2 regions of the Actibacterium sp. genome follow, and region 1 is predicted to be linked to the other one. Evidence: riboswitches for the same ligand, from Rfam matches in the RefSeq annotation. Region 1 holds a riboswitch; the other holds the start of a gene.

What was found. Region 1 has a riboswitch for thiamine pyrophosphate ahead of thiD (bifunctional hydroxymethylpyrimidine kinase/phosphomethylpyrimidine kinase). Riboswitches for the same ligand answer to the same signal wherever they lie in the genome.
Region 2: it holds a riboswitch for thiamine pyrophosphate, as region 1 does, so the genes downstream of both, thiB (thiamine ABC transporter substrate binding subunit) here and thiD (bifunctional hydroxymethylpyrimidine kinase/phosphomethylpyrimidine kinase) in region 1, are expected to answer to the same signal.

What each region holds. Positions count from the first base shown of each region.
Region 1 is NZ_JBSRVX010000050.1:68,146-76,590, forward strand. It holds gene ACTCHC_RS10650 (imelysin family protein) at 1-319, shown strand, start outside; gene ACTCHC_RS10655 ((2Fe-2S)-binding protein) at 331-630, shown strand; gene bfr (bacterioferritin) at 578-1,063, shown strand; gene ACTCHC_RS10665 (di-heme oxidoreductase family protein) at 1,050-2,567, shown strand; gene ACTCHC_RS10670 (imelysin family protein) at 2,567-3,550, shown strand; gene ACTCHC_RS10675 (DUF1513 domain-containing protein) at 3,554-4,633, shown strand; TPP riboswitch at 4,761-4,865, shown strand; gene thiD (bifunctional hydroxymethylpyrimidine kinase/phosphomethylpyrimidine kinase) at 4,928-5,731, shown strand; gene ACTCHC_RS10685 (FAD-dependent oxidoreductase) at 5,728-6,711, shown strand; gene thiS (sulfur carrier protein ThiS) at 6,708-6,902, shown strand; gene ACTCHC_RS10695 (thiazole synthase) at 6,906-7,670, shown strand; gene ACTCHC_RS10700 (thiamine phosphate synthase) at 7,667-8,263, shown strand; gene ACTCHC_RS10705 (HesA/MoeB/ThiF family protein) at 8,260-8,445, shown strand, end outside.
Region 2 is NZ_JBSRVX010000013.1:15,726-24,170, forward strand. It holds gene petA (ubiquinol-cytochrome c reductase iron-sulfur subunit) at 1-312, shown strand, start outside; gene petB (cytochrome b) at 325-1,668, shown strand; gene ACTCHC_RS02385 (cytochrome c1) at 1,685-2,485, shown strand; gene ACTCHC_RS02390 (thiamine ABC transporter ATP-binding protein) at 2,632-3,324, opposite strand; gene ACTCHC_RS02395 (ABC transporter permease family protein) at 3,311-4,879, opposite strand; gene thiB (thiamine ABC transporter substrate binding subunit) at 4,855-5,847, opposite strand; TPP riboswitch at 5,884-5,983, opposite strand; gene ACTCHC_RS02405 (SulP family inorganic anion transporter) at 6,102-7,847, shown strand; gene ACTCHC_RS02410 (c-type cytochrome) at 7,904-8,341, shown strand; gene aroC (chorismate synthase) at 8,441-8,445, shown strand, end outside.

The sequences.
Region 1 (8,445 bases):
CGGATCGGTGATCGAAGGCCCCTCGCTGTCGGACCTTCTGGCCGAAAGCAATCCGTCGCTGGATGCCGAAATGCAGTCGAGGCTTGATGTCACGATGACCGCCCTTGGCGCGATCAAGGCGGCGGCAGAGACCGGATTCGCCTATGACATGATGCTGGAACGCGGCAATGCCGAAGGCGAGGCCCTGATCATGGCCGGGGTGAAGGGCCTGATCGACCAGACCCGCACGATCGAACGGATCGTGGCCGCGCTGGATCTGGATCAGATCGTATTCGAAGGCTCTGACAGCCTGGATAATCCCGGCGCCGTGTTCCAATAAGGCCAACCTCGATGATCATCTGCCAATGCCAATATATCAGCGATACGGACGTGCATGCGGCCATCGACTGGATGCGCGCCGCTGATCCAAAGACGATCATCACGCCCGGCAAGATCTATCGGGCCCTGGGAAAGGCGGCCGATTGCGGCACTTGCATGCCGCTTTTCCTGTCAACCATGCGACAGAACGACAATCTGGAAGTCCCCATGCAACTTCGCGGCCTGCGCAAAGGCCGCGAACCAACACAGGAAAACCGACATGAAAGGCGACGCGAAAGTCATCGACTATCTCAACCGGGCAATCCGGTCTGAACTGACGGCAGTCAGCCAGTACTGGGTGCATTACCGGCTCCAGGAAGATTGGACCCTGGGACGCATGGCCCGCAAAAGCCGCGAGGAAAGCATCGAAGAAATGCGCCACGCAGACAGGCTGATTGCGCGGGTAATCTTTCTCGAAGGGCATCCGAACCTGCAGAAGCTTGACCCGCTGCGGATCGGTCAGAACCCGCGGGAAACGCTGGACAGCGACATGGCCGCCGAACAAGAGGCCTGCGCGCTGTACAAAGAGGCCCGCGAATACTGCCAGCGGGCGGGCGATTACGTGACGATGAAGCTGTTCGAGGAACTGCTGGCCGACGAGGAAGGCCATATCGATTTTCTTGAAACGCAGATCGACCTTTACGATAAACTCGGAGCCGAACGTTATGCCCTTCTCAATGCCTCGCCGATGGATGAGGCTGAATAGTCTTGCCCTGGTGGCGATCGTTATCGGCAGCGCGGCGGCGGCCCAAACTTTGGATGATATCCATCTGAACGTTGTTCCGCGCACTTCGGCCGAGCGCGCGCGGATCGCCGTAGTGACCGCGCCCCCTGAGGATTTCACCGAACCCGAAGCCTTCGAAGGATTGCCGGCGGGGGCTGCCACCGTGCGCCTGCGGACGAATGCCGATGCGTTTTCGCAACCTTCGGCCAATATCAGCTTTGAACGAGAGCTGGACTTCAAGGTCGGCAACGGTTTGTTCCGCAAGCTGTGGGTCTCGGCGCCGTCATCGACGCTGGCCTCGGATGGGTTGGGGCCGATCTATAACGCGCGCGGCTGCCAGAACTGCCATATCAAGGACGGTCGCGGGCATCCGCCGGCCGGGCCGGCTGACACGTCGGTGTCGATGTTTCTGCGCATTTCCATTCCCGCCGAACCCGATGTCGCGATGGCCGAGATCGCCGATTACCTGGCAACCGCGCCGGACCCGGTCTATGGCGGCCAGTTGCAGGATTTCGGCACGGCGGGCCAGCCGGGGGAATACCGGCTTGATGTCACCTATGAAGACGTCACGCTGGCCTTGTCGGATGATGAAACCGCCACGCTTCGCCGCCCCACCTATTCCGCCGCCGATCTGGGATATGGCCCGCTGCATCCCGACGCCATGCTCAGCCCGCGCGTCGCCCCGCAGATGATCGGTCTGGGCCTGCTAGAGGCCATTCCGGCACAGGATATTCTTGCGCTGGCCGATCCCGACGATGCTGACGGCGACGGCATTTCAGGGCGCGCCAATATCGTCTGGTCCGCCGAATACGACCGCCCGATGCTGGGCCGGTTCGGTCACAAGGCGGGAATGGCAACGATCCGCGAACAATCCGCGGCCGCCTTCGCGGGGGATATGGGAATATCAAGCCCGCTCTTTCCCGCCCCCTGGGGGGATTGCACCGCTGCCCAGAAAAAGTGCCGTGCCGCACGTCATGGTGATGACGCATCCCGCGGCGGGTTCGAGATTGACGCCGCCGGTCTTGATCTTGTGACCTTCTACAGCCGTAATCTGGCCGTTCCGGCCCGCCCAGACGCGGGCGACCCTGCAGTATTGCGGGGCAAGCATGCCTTTCACGCCGCAGGTTGCGCCGCCTGCCATACCCCCAACTTCGTCACCGCGCGGCTGGCAGATCAGCCCGAGCAAAGCTTTCAACTGATCTGGCCCTATACGGATATGCTGTTGCATGACATGGGCGAAGGGCTTGCCGACCACCGGCCAGAGGCCCGCGCCACCGGAACCGAATGGCGCACCGCGCCGCTTTGGGGGATCGGCCAAACGGAACAGGTCAGCGGCCAGGCAAGTTTTCTGCATGATGGCCGGGCGCGCAGCATACTCGAGGCAATCCTGTGGCATGGAGGCGAAGCGCAGGCCGCGCGCGACCATGTCATCCAAATGCCGGGCGCGACCCGTGCCGCCCTGTTACGTTTTCTGGAGAGCCTGTGATGCGGATAATCCTTGTTGTTGTGACCGCCCTTTGGGGCAGCATGGCCTTCGCCGATGTCAGCGGGGCGGTGTCAGGGTATATTCTGCCCAAGATGGCCGGGTTCGCCCGCGCGAGTGCTGAACTGTCGCGCGCCGCGCAGACCGATTGCCGACCCGGCAAACTGCGCACGGCCTATCAGACCGCCTTTGACACATGGACGGCTGTCGCGGATATGCGGATCGGCCCGTCAGAATCCGGCGCGCTGTCGATCGCGTTCTGGCCCGACGACCGTGGGTTTACCCCGCGCGCATTGTCAGGGCTGATTGCGGCACAAGACCCCATCGTTCACGATCCTGACGCCTATGCCCAGGTCTCTGTCGCCGCGCGCGGCTTTTTCGCGCTTGAGATGCTGCTCTATGATCCGGCCTTCGCCAGCTATGACACGGGCGATTACACCTGCGGGCTTGTCAGGGCCATTGCAGCCGATCTTGCGCAACAGGCGCAGCTGCTCGATACCGCGTGGTCAACCGATTTTGCGGCGACCCTTACCAGCGCAGGCCAGCCCGGCAACGCAACCTATCTGGACCGGGCCGAGGCGATCCGCGCCCTTTACACCCAAATCCTTGGAAGCCTGGAATTCACCGCGGACAGCCGGATTGGCCGCCCCCTTGGCAGCCTCGACCGCCCCCGTCCGAGGCTGGCAGAGGCCTGGCGCTCGGGTCGCAGCCTGCGCAATGTGGTGCTGTCGACCAAGGCCGCCCAGGCCCTTGCCCACCATCTGTCTGGCAGCGACCTGCCACAGACCGATGCGGCCCTGGCACAGGTTCTGGCGGCGGCCGATAACATCACGGACCCCGCGTTTCAGGATGTCGGCGATCCGCAGGGCCGGTTTCACGCCGAGGTGCTGCAACAGGCTGTGCGCGCGATGCGTCGCGCGATCGAAACCGAAATCGGCGCGGTCCTTGGCATTGCACCGGGTTTCAATTCACAGGACGGAGACTGAACCATGACCACGCGCCGCGCCTTTCTGACAAGCCTTCTTGCCGCCGGAACCGCACCGGCACTTGGCTGGGCCGCAGCAGGCAATCCCGCCTTTCTGGCTGCCGCGAAAGAACCCGATGGCCGCTTTGCCCTGTTCGGGCTGGGCCTGGACGGCTCGCGGATCTTTCGCGTGGCGCTGCCTGCGCGGGGCCATGCCGGTGCGGGCCACCCGCAGCGGGCCGAGGCTGTCGTATTCGCCCGGCGTCCGGGCAGTTTTGCCCTGGTCATTGACTGCGCAACCGGCAATGTCCGGCACCCGCTGACCCCGCCTGCCGGGCGGCAGTTCAATGGCCATGGCGTCTTTGACGAAACCGGCGCGCGCCTGTTCACATCCGAACAGCGTGCCGATACCAGCGAAGGTGTGATCGGCGTTTGGAAATCCTCGGCCACCGCCTATGCCCGCATCGGCGAAATGCCGACCCACGGCATCGGTCCGCATGATCTGCGCCTGATGCCCGATGGCCGCACCCTGATCGTGGCCAATGGCGGCATTGCCACCGACCCGACCGACCGGACCAAGCTGAACATCGACAGCATGCAGCCCAATCTGACCTATCTGGACATTGCCGGAACCCTGCGCGAACAGGTCTTGCTTGGCCCCGATCTGCGGCAGAATTCGATCCGCCACCTGGCCATTCGCGACGATGGTCTGGTGGCCTTTGCGATGCAATGGGAGGGCCAGCCGGGCGCGGCCACGCCGCTGCTTGGCCTGCACCGGCCCGGTGCGGCGGCGCTGCTGGCCCCTGCCCCGCTGGCGGATGAACTGGCAATGCAGGGCTATGCCGGCAGCATCGCCTTCAGCGGCGACGGCACCGAGGTCGCGATCACCTCGCCGCGCGGCGGCAGGGTCCACAGGTTTTCCGGTGACGGTGAATTTCTAGGCGCGGTGTCGCGCAGCGACGTGTGTGGCCTTGCCCCGCATCGACAGGGGTTTCTGGCCAGTGACGGGCTGGGCGGGCTGATCGCCATATGCGCCGATCGCCAAAACCCGCTGGCCCGCTGGGGCTGTGCATGGGACAATCATGTCGTCACCTTGGCGGCCTGATCCGCCGCGTCTGATCCGGACCGGCACAACGCCCGGTGATCGTCCGCTTCTGCGATGGGGCGCTTTGGTGCCCAGGTATTGCTGACGCCCCCTTGCGGATCGCCCGTTTCGGTATTAGCCTGCATGGACTTACTCGTTGGGGTGCCCCGGAACGCCGGGGCTGAGAGGCGCGAGCCAACCCATCGAACCTGATCCGGTTAAGACCGGCGGAGGGAACGGGTAGCTTGTGCAGGCGCGGCAGCATTCTGCCAACCAAAAGCCCCCCTCCCATCCGTCGGTCGATATGGGGGCGACGTGACAGCAATTGCATTGACCATTGCAGGCTCTGACAGCGGGGGTGGCGCCGGGATTCAGGCGGATCTCAAGACATTCTCGGCGCTTGGGGTCTATGGCGCCAGCGTCCTGACTGCCGTGACAGCCCAGAACACCCGTGCCGTGACGGCGGTTGAGACGCTTTCGCCCGCCATCGTGCGGGCACAGATCGAAACGGTCTTTGACGATCTGGCCGTGCGGGCCGTCAAGATCGGCATGCTGGGCGATCCGGCAGTGATCCGCGTGGTGGCCGACGGGTTGCGCGGGCGGGGCCTGCCGGTGGTGCTGGACCCTGTCATGGTGGCAAAATCCGGCGACCGGCTTCTTGCGGCCGAGGCCATCGCGGCGCTGCGGTCGGAACTGCTGCCGCTGGCCACGGTGCTGACCCCGAACCTGCCCGAGGCGGGCGAGCTGCTGGCCACAGGCCCGGCCGGTGATCCTGCCGGGCGCACCGTGCAAGGCCGGGCGCTGCTGGCGCTTGGGCCCGAATGGGTGCTTATGAAGGGGGGCCATGCCGAAGGCCAAGTCTGCACCGATCTGCTGCTGGGGCCGAAGGATCACAGCCTTACGGCCCCGCGGATCGTCACCCGCAATACGCATGGCACGGGCTGCACGCTGTCGGCCGCCATCGCGGCGGGTCTGGCGCAGGGCATGGATGTGCCCCAGGCCGTGACCCGTGCGCATGGTTATCTGCAAGGGGCCATCGCCGCCGCCGACACGCTGCATATCGGGTCGGGCCACGGGCCGGTGCATCACTTTCATGCGCTTTGGGCGGCAAAATCATGAACATGGTTCAAATCCTTGGCGCGGGCGTGATGGGGCTGGTCATCGCCACGGAACTGAGCGCGCGCGGGCACGCGGTCGAACTGGTCGATCCCGAACCCGCCCCCGGCCCCCATGCCTGTTCGTGGTGGGCAGGCGGCATGCTGGCCCCCTATTGTGAAGGCGAATCCGCTGAAGAACCGGTTGAACGCCACGGGCAGGCCGCCATCGACTGGTGGGATCGCCATACCGGCACAGCCAGCCGTAACGGCACCCTTGTTCTGACGCAATCGCGGGATCGGGGCGAACTGGCCCGCTTTGCCCGCCGCAGCCGGGGACACCAGATGGTTGATGCCACTGGCATCGCGGCGCTGGAACCGGACCTGGCTGGCCGCTTCACCAGCGGGCTTTTCTATGCTGACGAGGCGCATATAGCACCGCGCCAGGCCCTGAACGAATTGCGCCGCCGGTTGCTGGCAAAGGGGGTGGTCTTTCATGCCGCGCCCCCTGCAACCGCCCTCGATCTGGTGATTGATGCACGCGGCCTGGCCGCCCGTGATCAGCTGGCCGATCTGCGCGGCGTGCGCGGCGAAATGCTGGTGCTGCGCTGTCCCGATATCACCCTGTCGCGGCCGGTGCGCCTGCTGCATCCGCGCATTCCGCTTTACATCGTGCCGCGCGGCGACGGGGTTTTCATGCTGGGGGCCACCATGATCGAAAGCGACCGGCGCGGGGTTGTCACCGCGCGCGCGGTTCTGGAACTGTTATCGGCCGCCTATGCCCTGCACCCCGCCTTTGCCGAGGCCGAGATACTGGAAACCGGCGCGGATGCCCGGCCGGCCTTTCCCGACAATCTGCCCAGATTGCGGCGGCGTGGTTCCACGCTTTATGCCAACGGGCTTTATCGTCACGGCTTTCTTTTGGCGCCCGCGGTTGCCACCATGGCCGCCGATCATCTGGAAACAGGCGCCACCCCCGAATTCATGGACGAGGTTCAGATATGAACATCACGCTTAATGGTCAGCCGCAAAACACCGATGCCGCCACCCTTTCCGATCTGCTGGTGGAATGCGGTTTCGGGCCAAAGGTCGCCACCGCGCGCAACGGCGATTTCGTGCCCGCCGGTCTTCGCGCGGCAACGCAGATACTGGATGGCGACCGGATCGAGGTCGTCGCCCCCATGCAGGGGGGCTGAGACATGCCGGTTTTTTATGGAGCCCGGGTCGACAGCGCGCTGATGCTGGGAACCGCGCAATATCCGTCACCCGCCATTCTGGCCGATGCGTTTCGCGCGTCCGGTGCCGGCATCGCCACGGTGTCGCTTCGGCGTGAACAGGGCGGCGGGCAGGCATTCTGGGATATTGTTGGCGGGCTTGGCATCCGCATCCTGCCCAATACGGCGGGCTGCCATACGGTGAAAGAGGCCGTCACCACCGCCCATATGGCGCGCGAGCTGTTCGACACGCGCTGGATCAAGCTTGAGGTGATCGGCGACACCGACACGCTGCAACCCGATGTCTTCGCCTTGGTCGAGGCCGCGCGGATCCTGACCGATGACGGGTTTGAGGTCTTTCCCTATTGCACCGAGGATCTGACCGTTTGCGGGCGATTGCTGGATGCGGGCTGTCAGGTGCTGATGCCATGGGGCGCACCGATCGGATCGGGGCTGGGGATCAACAACGCCTATGGCCTGCGGTCCCTGCGCGCGCATTTTGCCGATGTGCCCCTTGTGGTTGATGCCGGGATCGGCCGCCCGTCGCATGCCGCGCAGGCGATGGAAATGGGATATGACGCAGTGCTGTTGAACACGGCGGTGGCCAAGGCGGGCGATCCCGTTGCCATGGCCCGTGCGATGGCGCTGGCCGTCCAGGCCGGGCGCGCGGCCTTTCTGGCCGATCCGATAGATCCGCGTGACATGGCCGCCCCTTCGACCCCTGTTATCGGAAAGGCGTTTCTGGAATGACGTTGCCGCGCTTCTATCCGATTTTCGACAATGCCGACTGGCTGGACCGGATGCTGCCGCTTGGGGTGAAACTGGTGCAGCTTCGGATCAAGGACAGCACAGCCCCCCGGATCCGCGCCGAGATCCACCGCGCCCGCGATCTGTGCCGCGCGGCGGGGGCGGTTCTGGTCGTGAATGATCACTGGCGCATCGCCATCGACGAAGGCTGCGAATGGATTCACCTGGGGCAAGAAGATCTGGACACCGCCGATCTGCCCGCGATCCGCACCGCGGGGCTGAAGATCGGTATCTCGACCCATGACGCGGCCGAACTGGCGCGGGCAATGGCATTGCGCCCCGATTATGTCGCGCTGGGGCCGGTCTGGCCGACGATCCTGAAGAAAATGAAATGGCACCAGCAGGGGGTTGAAAAGCTGACCGACTGGAAAGCCCTGATCGGCGATACGCCCCTGATCGCCATCGGCGGTCTGACCCCTGCGCGCGCGGCGCCAGCCTTTGCCGCCAGGGCGGATGTGGTTTCGGTCGTAACCGACATCACCCTGAACCCTGACCCCGAGGCGCGCGTGCGCGACTGGCTGCGGGTGACGGCATGATCCGCTATGACCGCCAGACCATCCTGCCCCAGATCGGCGCCGACGGGCAGGCGCGGATCGGGACGGCGCATGTGCTGGTCGTGGGCGCGGGCGGGCTGGGCGTGCCGGTGGTGCAATATCTGGCCGGTGCTGGTGTGGGGCGGATGACGCTGATCGACCCCGACCGGGCCGAAGAAACGAAC
Region 2 (8,445 bases), on a different contig from region 1:
GAGGGCCGCGCGGTGCCGCTGTCGGATCTGATCGACCAAAGCTCTGAAAACCCCAACAAGCCCAACACCGATGCCGCCGACCAGAACCGCACGATGGACGAGGCCGGCGAATGGCTGGTGATGATCGGCGTCTGCACCCATTTGGGCTGCGTGCCGATCGGCAACAATTCGGGGGATTTCGATGGCTGGTTCTGCCCCTGCCACGGGTCGCATTACGATACCGCAGGCCGCATCCGCAAAGGCCCCGCGCCGCAGAACCTGCATATTCCCGTCGCCGAATTCGTCGATGACGTGACGATCAAGCTGGGTTGAGGGAGAGCATAAATGTCTGGAATTCCGCACGACCATTACGAACCGAAATCAGGCGCCGAAAAATGGGTGCACAGCCGCCTTCCGATCATCGGTCTGCTGTATGACACCCTGATGATCCCCACGCCCAAGAACCTGAACTGGATGTGGATCTGGGGCATCGTTCTGACATTCTGCCTGGCGCTGCAAATCGTCACCGGCATCGTGCTGGCGATGCATTACACCCCGCATGTCGATCTGGCCTTTGCCAGCGTCGAACATATCATGCGCGATGTGAATGGCGGCTTCATGCTGCGCTATCTGCACGCCAACGGCGCCTCGCTGTTCTTTGTGGCCGTATATCTGCATATCTTCCGAGGCCTCTATTACGGCAGTTACAAGAAGCCGCGCGAAATCACCTGGATCATCGGTATGCTGATCTATCTGGCGATGATGGCGACTGCCTTCATGGGCTATGTCCTGCCCTGGGGTCAGATGTCGTTCTGGGGCGCCACCGTGATCACCGGCCTGTTTGGCGCGATCCCGCTGGTCGGCGAATCGATCCAGACCTTCCTGCTGGGCGGGCCGGCTGTCGACAATGCGACGCTGAACCGGTTCTTCAGCCTGCACTATCTGCTGCCCTTCGTGATCGCCGGGCTGGTAATCGTGCATATCTGGGCCTTCCATTCGACCGGCAACAACAACCCCACCGGGGTAGAGGTGCGCCGCACATCCAAGGCCGAGGCTGAAAAAGACACCCTGCCGTTCTGGCCCTATTTCGTGATGAAAGACCTGTTCGCGCTGGCCGTGATCCTGATCGTGTTCTTTGCGATCGTCGGCTTCATGCCCAACTATCTGGGCCACCCCGACAACTATATCGAGGCGAACCCGCTGGCCACGCCAGCCCATATCGTGCCTGAATGGTATTTCCTGCCCTTCTACGCGATCTTGCGGGCCTTCACGGCCGATGTCTGGGCGGTGCAATTCGTGTCCTTCATCACCTTCGGCATCGTGAACGCCAAGTTCTTCGGTGTGCTGGCGATGTTCGGCGCGATCGCGGTCATGGCGCTGGTGCCCTGGCTGGATACGTCGATGGTGCGGTCCGGCCGCTTTCGCCCGATGTTCAAATGGTGGTTTGCACTTCTGGCGCTCGATTTCATCATCCTGATGTGGGTCGGCGCGCAAACCCCGACTGAACTGACATCGTGGATCTCATTGATCGCCTCGGCCTATTGGTTCGCCTATTTCCTGATCATCCTGCCACTTCTGGGCGTGATCGAGAAACCACTACCGCAACCGGCAACGATCGAAGACGACTTCAACGCGCATTATGCGCCGAATGTCGGCGGCACCAAGACTGTCGTCAATGCGGCAGAGTGAGAAAGGCAATCAGGAAATGATCAGGAAACTTACTCTTACAGCGCTGACCGCCCTTGCGATGACAGCCGGTGCGGCCCTCGCAGCCGAAGAGGGCGGCCATGCCGGCGGCCATATCGAAGACGTCGCCTTTTCATTCGAAGGCCCCTTCGGCAAGTTCGACGAGCATCAGCTGCAACGCGGCCTTCAGGTCTATACCGAAGTGTGCTCGGCATGCCACGGCCTGAAATTCGTTCCGATCCGCACGATCGGCGACGAAGGTGGCCCGAACATGCCCGAAGAACAGGTCATCGCATATGCCAAGTTCTGGCAGATCTATGACCCGGCGCTGCAAGATACGCGCGAAGCCACCCCGAATGATAAATTTCCACCCTCTGCCTTGGAGAACGCGCCCGACCTGTCGCTGATGGCCAAGGCGCGCGCCGGCTTCCACGGGCCCTATGGCACTGGCCTTAGCCAGATGTTTAACGGCATCGGCGGGCCGGAATATATCGTGTCGATCCTGACCGGCTATACCGGCGAAACAAAGGAAGAAGCGGGAACCGTCTTCTATGGCAACACCGCCTTTCCCGGCGGCTGGATCGCAATGTCGCCGCCATTGGCTGGCGATGACGTGACGTTTGCCGATGGCCATTCCACCGATCTGCATCACGAGGCCGAAGATGTGGCCGCCTTCCTGATGTGGGCCGCCGAGCCCAAGCTGATGGCCCGCAAGCATGTCGGCTTCGTGGCTGTGGGTTTGCTTGTTCTGCTGTCGGTTCTGCTTTTTCTGACCAACAAGCGGATATGGGCAGCCGTCAAAGGCAAGAAAACGGCCTGATCCAGAACAGACATCCTGAACGCGCCCCCAGCCGGGGCGCGTTTTTCTATTGCGGCGCCGGTAATCTTGCCGACCCAGGCCCTCCTGTTTATTCTTGGCTAAAATACCCGCGCGCGCAGCGCATCAACCCGCTGCAAACACGATTTTCAGCCAAGATAGTCCCGCAACTCCGGCGGGGGCTCGTTGAACAACCGCGCGGTGGAAACCGGCGCAGCCGCCTGGCCGCACGACACCAGAACCGTTTGACGGGCCATCGCCTTTGCCTCGTCGGGGTTATGCGTCACCATCAGCAATGTTGTATTCGCGGCTGCGGTCAGCCCAATCACCAGTTGCAGCATCTCGGCCTTCAGCGCGGGCCCCAGCGCGGCAAAAGGTTCATCCAGCAGCAGTATCGGTTTTGCCTGCAACAGCGCGCGCGCAAGCGCGACACGCCCGCGCTGTCCCCCCGATAGCTGGGCCGGTTTGCGATTTTCCAGTCCTTCCAGCCCGACACGCCCCAGGCTGGCGCTGACGCGTTCCTGCTCGGCAGGGGAAAGCCGCAAGTCAGGGCGCAGTCCCAACCCCACATTTTGCAGTACGCTCAGATGCGGGAACAGGTTGTTATCCTGAAACAGGATACTTGCAGGGCGCCGTGCCGGGCTATCCTGCGTGATATCGCGCCCCTGCCACAGAATGCGGCCACTATCGGGGCGCAGGAAACCTGCCACAAGATCCAGCAGGGTTGACTTGCCGGCCCCCGACGGGCCGATGATCGCGGTCGTTTCCCCGGCGGGGATCGTGAAATCGGCGCGCAAGGTGAAATCGCCCTGTCGCAGCATAACCTGTTCAAATGTCAGCATTCATCCGTCCCCCGCGATCGAACAGCCAGAACAGCCCCAGGCTGAGCGCCAGCAGCAACAGCGCGGCGCCCGCCGCCAGGTCCATCCGATAGGCCCCCATCAACCGATACATCTGCAATGGCAGTGTCGCCTGATCCGTGGCCGAGAACAGCGTGATCACGCCCAGATCCCCCATCGAAAGGGCCGCGGCCAAGCCTGCGGAAAACCCTAACGGGCGTTGCAAACGGGCCAGAAACACGACCCGAAGCCGGGTCAGGCCGGTCAGGCCAAGGCTGTCGGCCAGGCGGCCAAAGTCACGCTCTGCATCGCGCATGGCCGGGATGAGGGCCCGCAAGGCAAATGGCAGGCTCATGATCGCATTGACGCCGGCCGTCACGGGCAGGGCCAGCCGGGCAGGATCAACCAGCGGAAAGATCAATATGAACAACCCGGTTCCGATCACCAGAGGTGACGCGGCGATGGCAAGAACCCCAGCGGCCTCGATCATGCCCGCGGCTGCGCGATGGCGCAGCCTGGCCGCGGCATGTGCAATCAATACCGCCAGTAAAACAGTGACGGCCGTCGAGGCCAATGCCACCATAATGGACCGCAACGCCGCCAGATATATCGAGGCTGGCAGCCTGAAAACAGTCTCTGTTCCAGTAAAAATGACCATCGAAAGGGGCAGCAGCAGGAATATCGCCGCGACACCCACCCACAGGGCATCGGCCATGCGCAAAGGCCAGTGGCGGGTGTCCCAGCGCAATTGCGGCCGATCGAAGCCAGCCTGCGACAGGTTCGGCGGGCCGAACCGAAAGACGGCAATCGCCGCGATGCCGGTCAATCCAAATTGCACAAGGGCCAGAATCGCTGCCCGCCCCAGATTGAACTCGAAGGTAAACGCCTGATAGATCGCCAGTTCGACGGTGGTCGCCGCAGGCCCGCCCCCCAGTGTCAGCGCGACGGCGAAACTGGTCAAACACAGGCCGAAGATCACCAGAAACGCCCCGGGAACCACGGCGCGCAGCATGGGGCGTTCAAGCCATCTGTTGATATCGCCAACGCGAAAACCCAGCGCGGCAGCCAGGCGGAAATGTTCACCGGGGATCGCTTGCCAGCCCTGCAGGATCAACCGTGTGGCCAGCGGCAGGTTGAAGAACACATTCGCCAGAACCACACCTTGCAATCCGAAAATCGATACAGGTCCCCAAGACCCCAATGCCGCGTTCAACAGGCCGTTACGCCCGAATACCGCCAGCAATCCCAATATTGCAACGATGACAGGCAAGATGAACGGCGCACCCAACAGCGTGATCAGCACCCCACGCCCCGCAAAGCGGCGCCGCGCCAATGCCCGCGCTACGGGTATGGCAAGCAATACAGACAGCGCCGCCGAAGTCAGTGCCTGAACCAGTGTAAAGCGTATCGTGGCCCAATCGCCTGGCCCCAGCGTGGCGGCCCGATCCGCCCGCCAGAACAATGCGGCCAGCGTTGTGGCCAGCACCCCCAGAACCAGGACGGCCATCGCCGCCCCGACCAGGGTGAACCGGCCTATTTCGACAGGGCGTTGCGCCATTCTTCCACGGCCTGATCCCGAAGGGCGTTTGCCTGATCTTCCGGTAATAACAGCGACTGTTCCGGCCCGAATGGTGCTGAAAATCCTTCGGGCAGACCCCCGGCCGGGATGGTCGCGGGATACATCCAGTTGGTTGTCGGGATCAGCGCCTGCGCGGCATCTGATCGCATGAAATCCAGAAAGGATTGCGCCAGCTCCGGCTGATCTGTTCCCGCAATACGTGCAGCAACCTCGATCTGCATATAATGGCCCTCGCTAAATGTGGCGGCGGCCTTTGTATCATCACCCTCGACGATGACATGATAGGCTGGCGATGTGGTATATGACAGCACCATATCGGCCTCGCCATCCAGGAACATGCCATAGGCTTCGGTCCAGCCCGGCGTCACGGTGATGATATGCGGTGCAAGCCCTTCCCAGATGTCGGCGGCGCGGTCGCCATACGCGGCCTTGACCCACATCAGCAGCCCCAGGCCGGGGGTCGATGACCGGGGATCCTGAATTACGATCTTCAGGTCATCCGGCGCTGCGGCCAATGCTGTGAAACTGTCGGGCACATCCGTCAGCTTGGTCCTGTCATAGACAAAGGCGAAATATCCCCAGTCGAACGGCACGAAAACGTCATCTGACCACGGATTGGGCAAGGACAGAGCCACATCCACCAATCCATGAGGCGCAAACAGTCCTGTGGCGCGGGCCATCGCGGTCAGGCTGGTATCCAACCCGACAACCACATCGGCGCGGGTGCGGGTTCCTTCCAGCCGCAGGCGTGACAACAGCGCCGCACCATCGCCCGCCGTCACAAATTGCACGTCGCAGCCGCACCTGGCCTCGAATGCCTGTTCGATCTGCGGGCCTGGCCCCCATTCACTGGCGAAACTGTCATAGGTATACACGGTCAGCACGGGCGCCTGGGCCTGCGCCATCGGCGCACAGATCATCGCCGCAGCAAGTATCGGATATCGCATTGGTCATCCTTACATTACATGCGGGGGCAGGATATGGAGAATGTCCAGCACCTTCCCTCCGCCGGTTCTAGCCGGTTCAGGTTCAACGGGTTCGCGAATGCGTCTCAGCCCTTGCGGGGCACCCCCAGGTGAGGCTGACCTTAGATCAGCCGCTGGACCATCACAAGGGCGACCGATCCCGATGCGCAGCCACTTGTATTTCGTGCCATACGGCCTTAATCACATATTAATAAGTGAATATGAAAGGCGTCGCGATGAAAGCCCTGATACTTTACCTGCCGATACTTGATTGGGGCCGAACCTATTCGCGCGATGCTTTGACCAACGATCTGGTGGCGGCAATCATCGTCACCATCATGCTGATTCCGCAATCGCTGGCCTATGCCTTGCTGGCCGGATTGCCGCCTGAAATGGGCCTGTATGCGTCCATTCTGCCGCTGGTGGCCTATGCGGTTTTCGGCACCTCGCGCGCGCTGGCCGTAGGGCCGGTTGCAGTTGTATCGTTGATGACAGCGGCGGCGGTTGGCAAGCTGGCTCTTCCAGGCACAGCTGACTATGCGGCGGCGGCCATCGTGCTGGCGTTTCTGTCGGGCCTGTTCCTGCTGGCAATGGGGCTGTTCCGGCTGGGTTTCATGGCCAATTTCCTGTCTCATCCCGTGATTGCAGGTTTTATCACCGCGTCCGGAATCATCATCGCGACCAGCCAGTTGAAGGGCATTTTGGGCATCAAGGCCGACGGTGAAAACCTTTTTCAGCTGATACAGTCTCTGTTATTGCATCTAAGCGATGTAAATATTCCCACGCTCATCATCGGGGTTGGGGCCACGGCCTTTCTGTTCTGGGTGCGCAAGGGGCTCAAGCCGTTACTGCTGAAACGGGGGCTGACGCCGCGCATGGCCGATATTATGGCCAAGGCCGGCCCGGTTGCAGCCGTGGCGGTGACGACGTTTTTCTCTTGGGCTTTGGGGCTGTCGAAATACGGCGTGGCGATCGTGGGAACCGTTCCGCAGGGCCTGCCCCCCCTGACCATACCCAGCTTCAACGCGGATATCTGGACCAGCCTGATCGGATCTGCGGTTCTGATTTCGATCATAGGTTTCGTTGAATCGGTATCGGTCGCACAGACGCTGGCCGCGAAGAAACGCCAACGCATAATTCCCGACCAAGAGCTGATCGGCCTTGGTGCGTCGAACATCGCCGCAGCCGTAACCGGCGGCTATCCGGTTACCGGGGGATTTGCGCGTTCGGTTGTGAATTACGACGCCGGGGCCGAAACGCCCGCTGCGGGGGCATTCACGGCGATCGGAATTGCCCTGGCGACGATCGCGCTGACCCCGCTGTTGTATTTTCTGCCAAAGGCCACACTGGCGGCCACGATTATCGTCGCGGTATTGTCACTGGTCGATTTCAGCATCCTGCGCACCACCTGGAACTATTCGCGCGCTGATTTCGCCGCCGTGGCGGCCACCATTCTGCTGACACTGGGCTTTGGTGTGGAAATCGGCATTTCAGCCGGTGTTGGCCTGTCGATCTTTCTGTTTCTCTATCGCACCTCGCGCCCGCACATCGCCGAGGTGGGTCGCGTGCCGGGCACCGAACATTTTCGCAATATCAAGCGGCACAAGGTCGAAACGCACCCCGAAATTCTGACAATCCGGGTGGATGAGAACCTGTATTTCGCCAATGCGCGATTTCTGGAGGATTACCTTTATGATCGTGTCGTTGGCGACAAGCGTCTGAAGCATGTGGTGCTGATGTGTTCGGCGGTGAATGAAATCGACACATCCGCCCTTGAATCGCTCGAGGCCATAAATCACCGCTTGTCTGACATGAATATCAAGCTGCACCTGTCCGAGGTCAAAGGCCCCGTGATGGACAAGCTGCAGCGCACTCATTTCATGTCGGACCTGACAGGCCGGGTTTTCCTGTCGCAATACGCGGCAATCCGCGAACTGCATGCCGACAGCGGTGGCACAGTGTCGCAAACAGAGCCGACCTGATTGACCCGCCAACTGCCAGCCCTATGGTTGGCTCAAACAAATCGAGGAGTCGAAACATGTTCAGACCTATCCTTACCGCTGCTTGTCTTGTGCTGGCGGCACCCGCTATTGCCGACGAACACGGCGCAACCGGTAATGCCGAGGCGGGCGAAAAAGCCTTTCGCCAATGTATCGCCTGCCATGTCGTGACAAATGCCGCTGGTGAAACTCTGGCTGGCAAGGCGGGCAGGACCGGGCCGAACCTGTACGGTGTCGCCGGTCGCGCGGCGGGCAGCGTCGAAGGCTTTAACTATTCCAAATCCATGAAAGCCGCGGCAGAGTCAGGGCTGGTCTGGACCGAAGAAAACTTCGTGGCCTATATCCAGGACCCCTTGGGTTTCCTGAAAGAGGTCACAAATGATCCGGGCGCCAAAACGCCGATGACCTTCAAGGTTCGCAAGGAAGAAGACGCCAGGGATCTGTATGCCTTTCTGGCAAGCCTGGCCGACGAATAATCCAACCCCATTACGGCACCAGGCTTGCCAGCAACACGCTGGCAGGCTTGCAGCAATGGGCGCCTGCCGCTATTCCGGCCCAAGAAGGAGCGCGGCGTCATGAG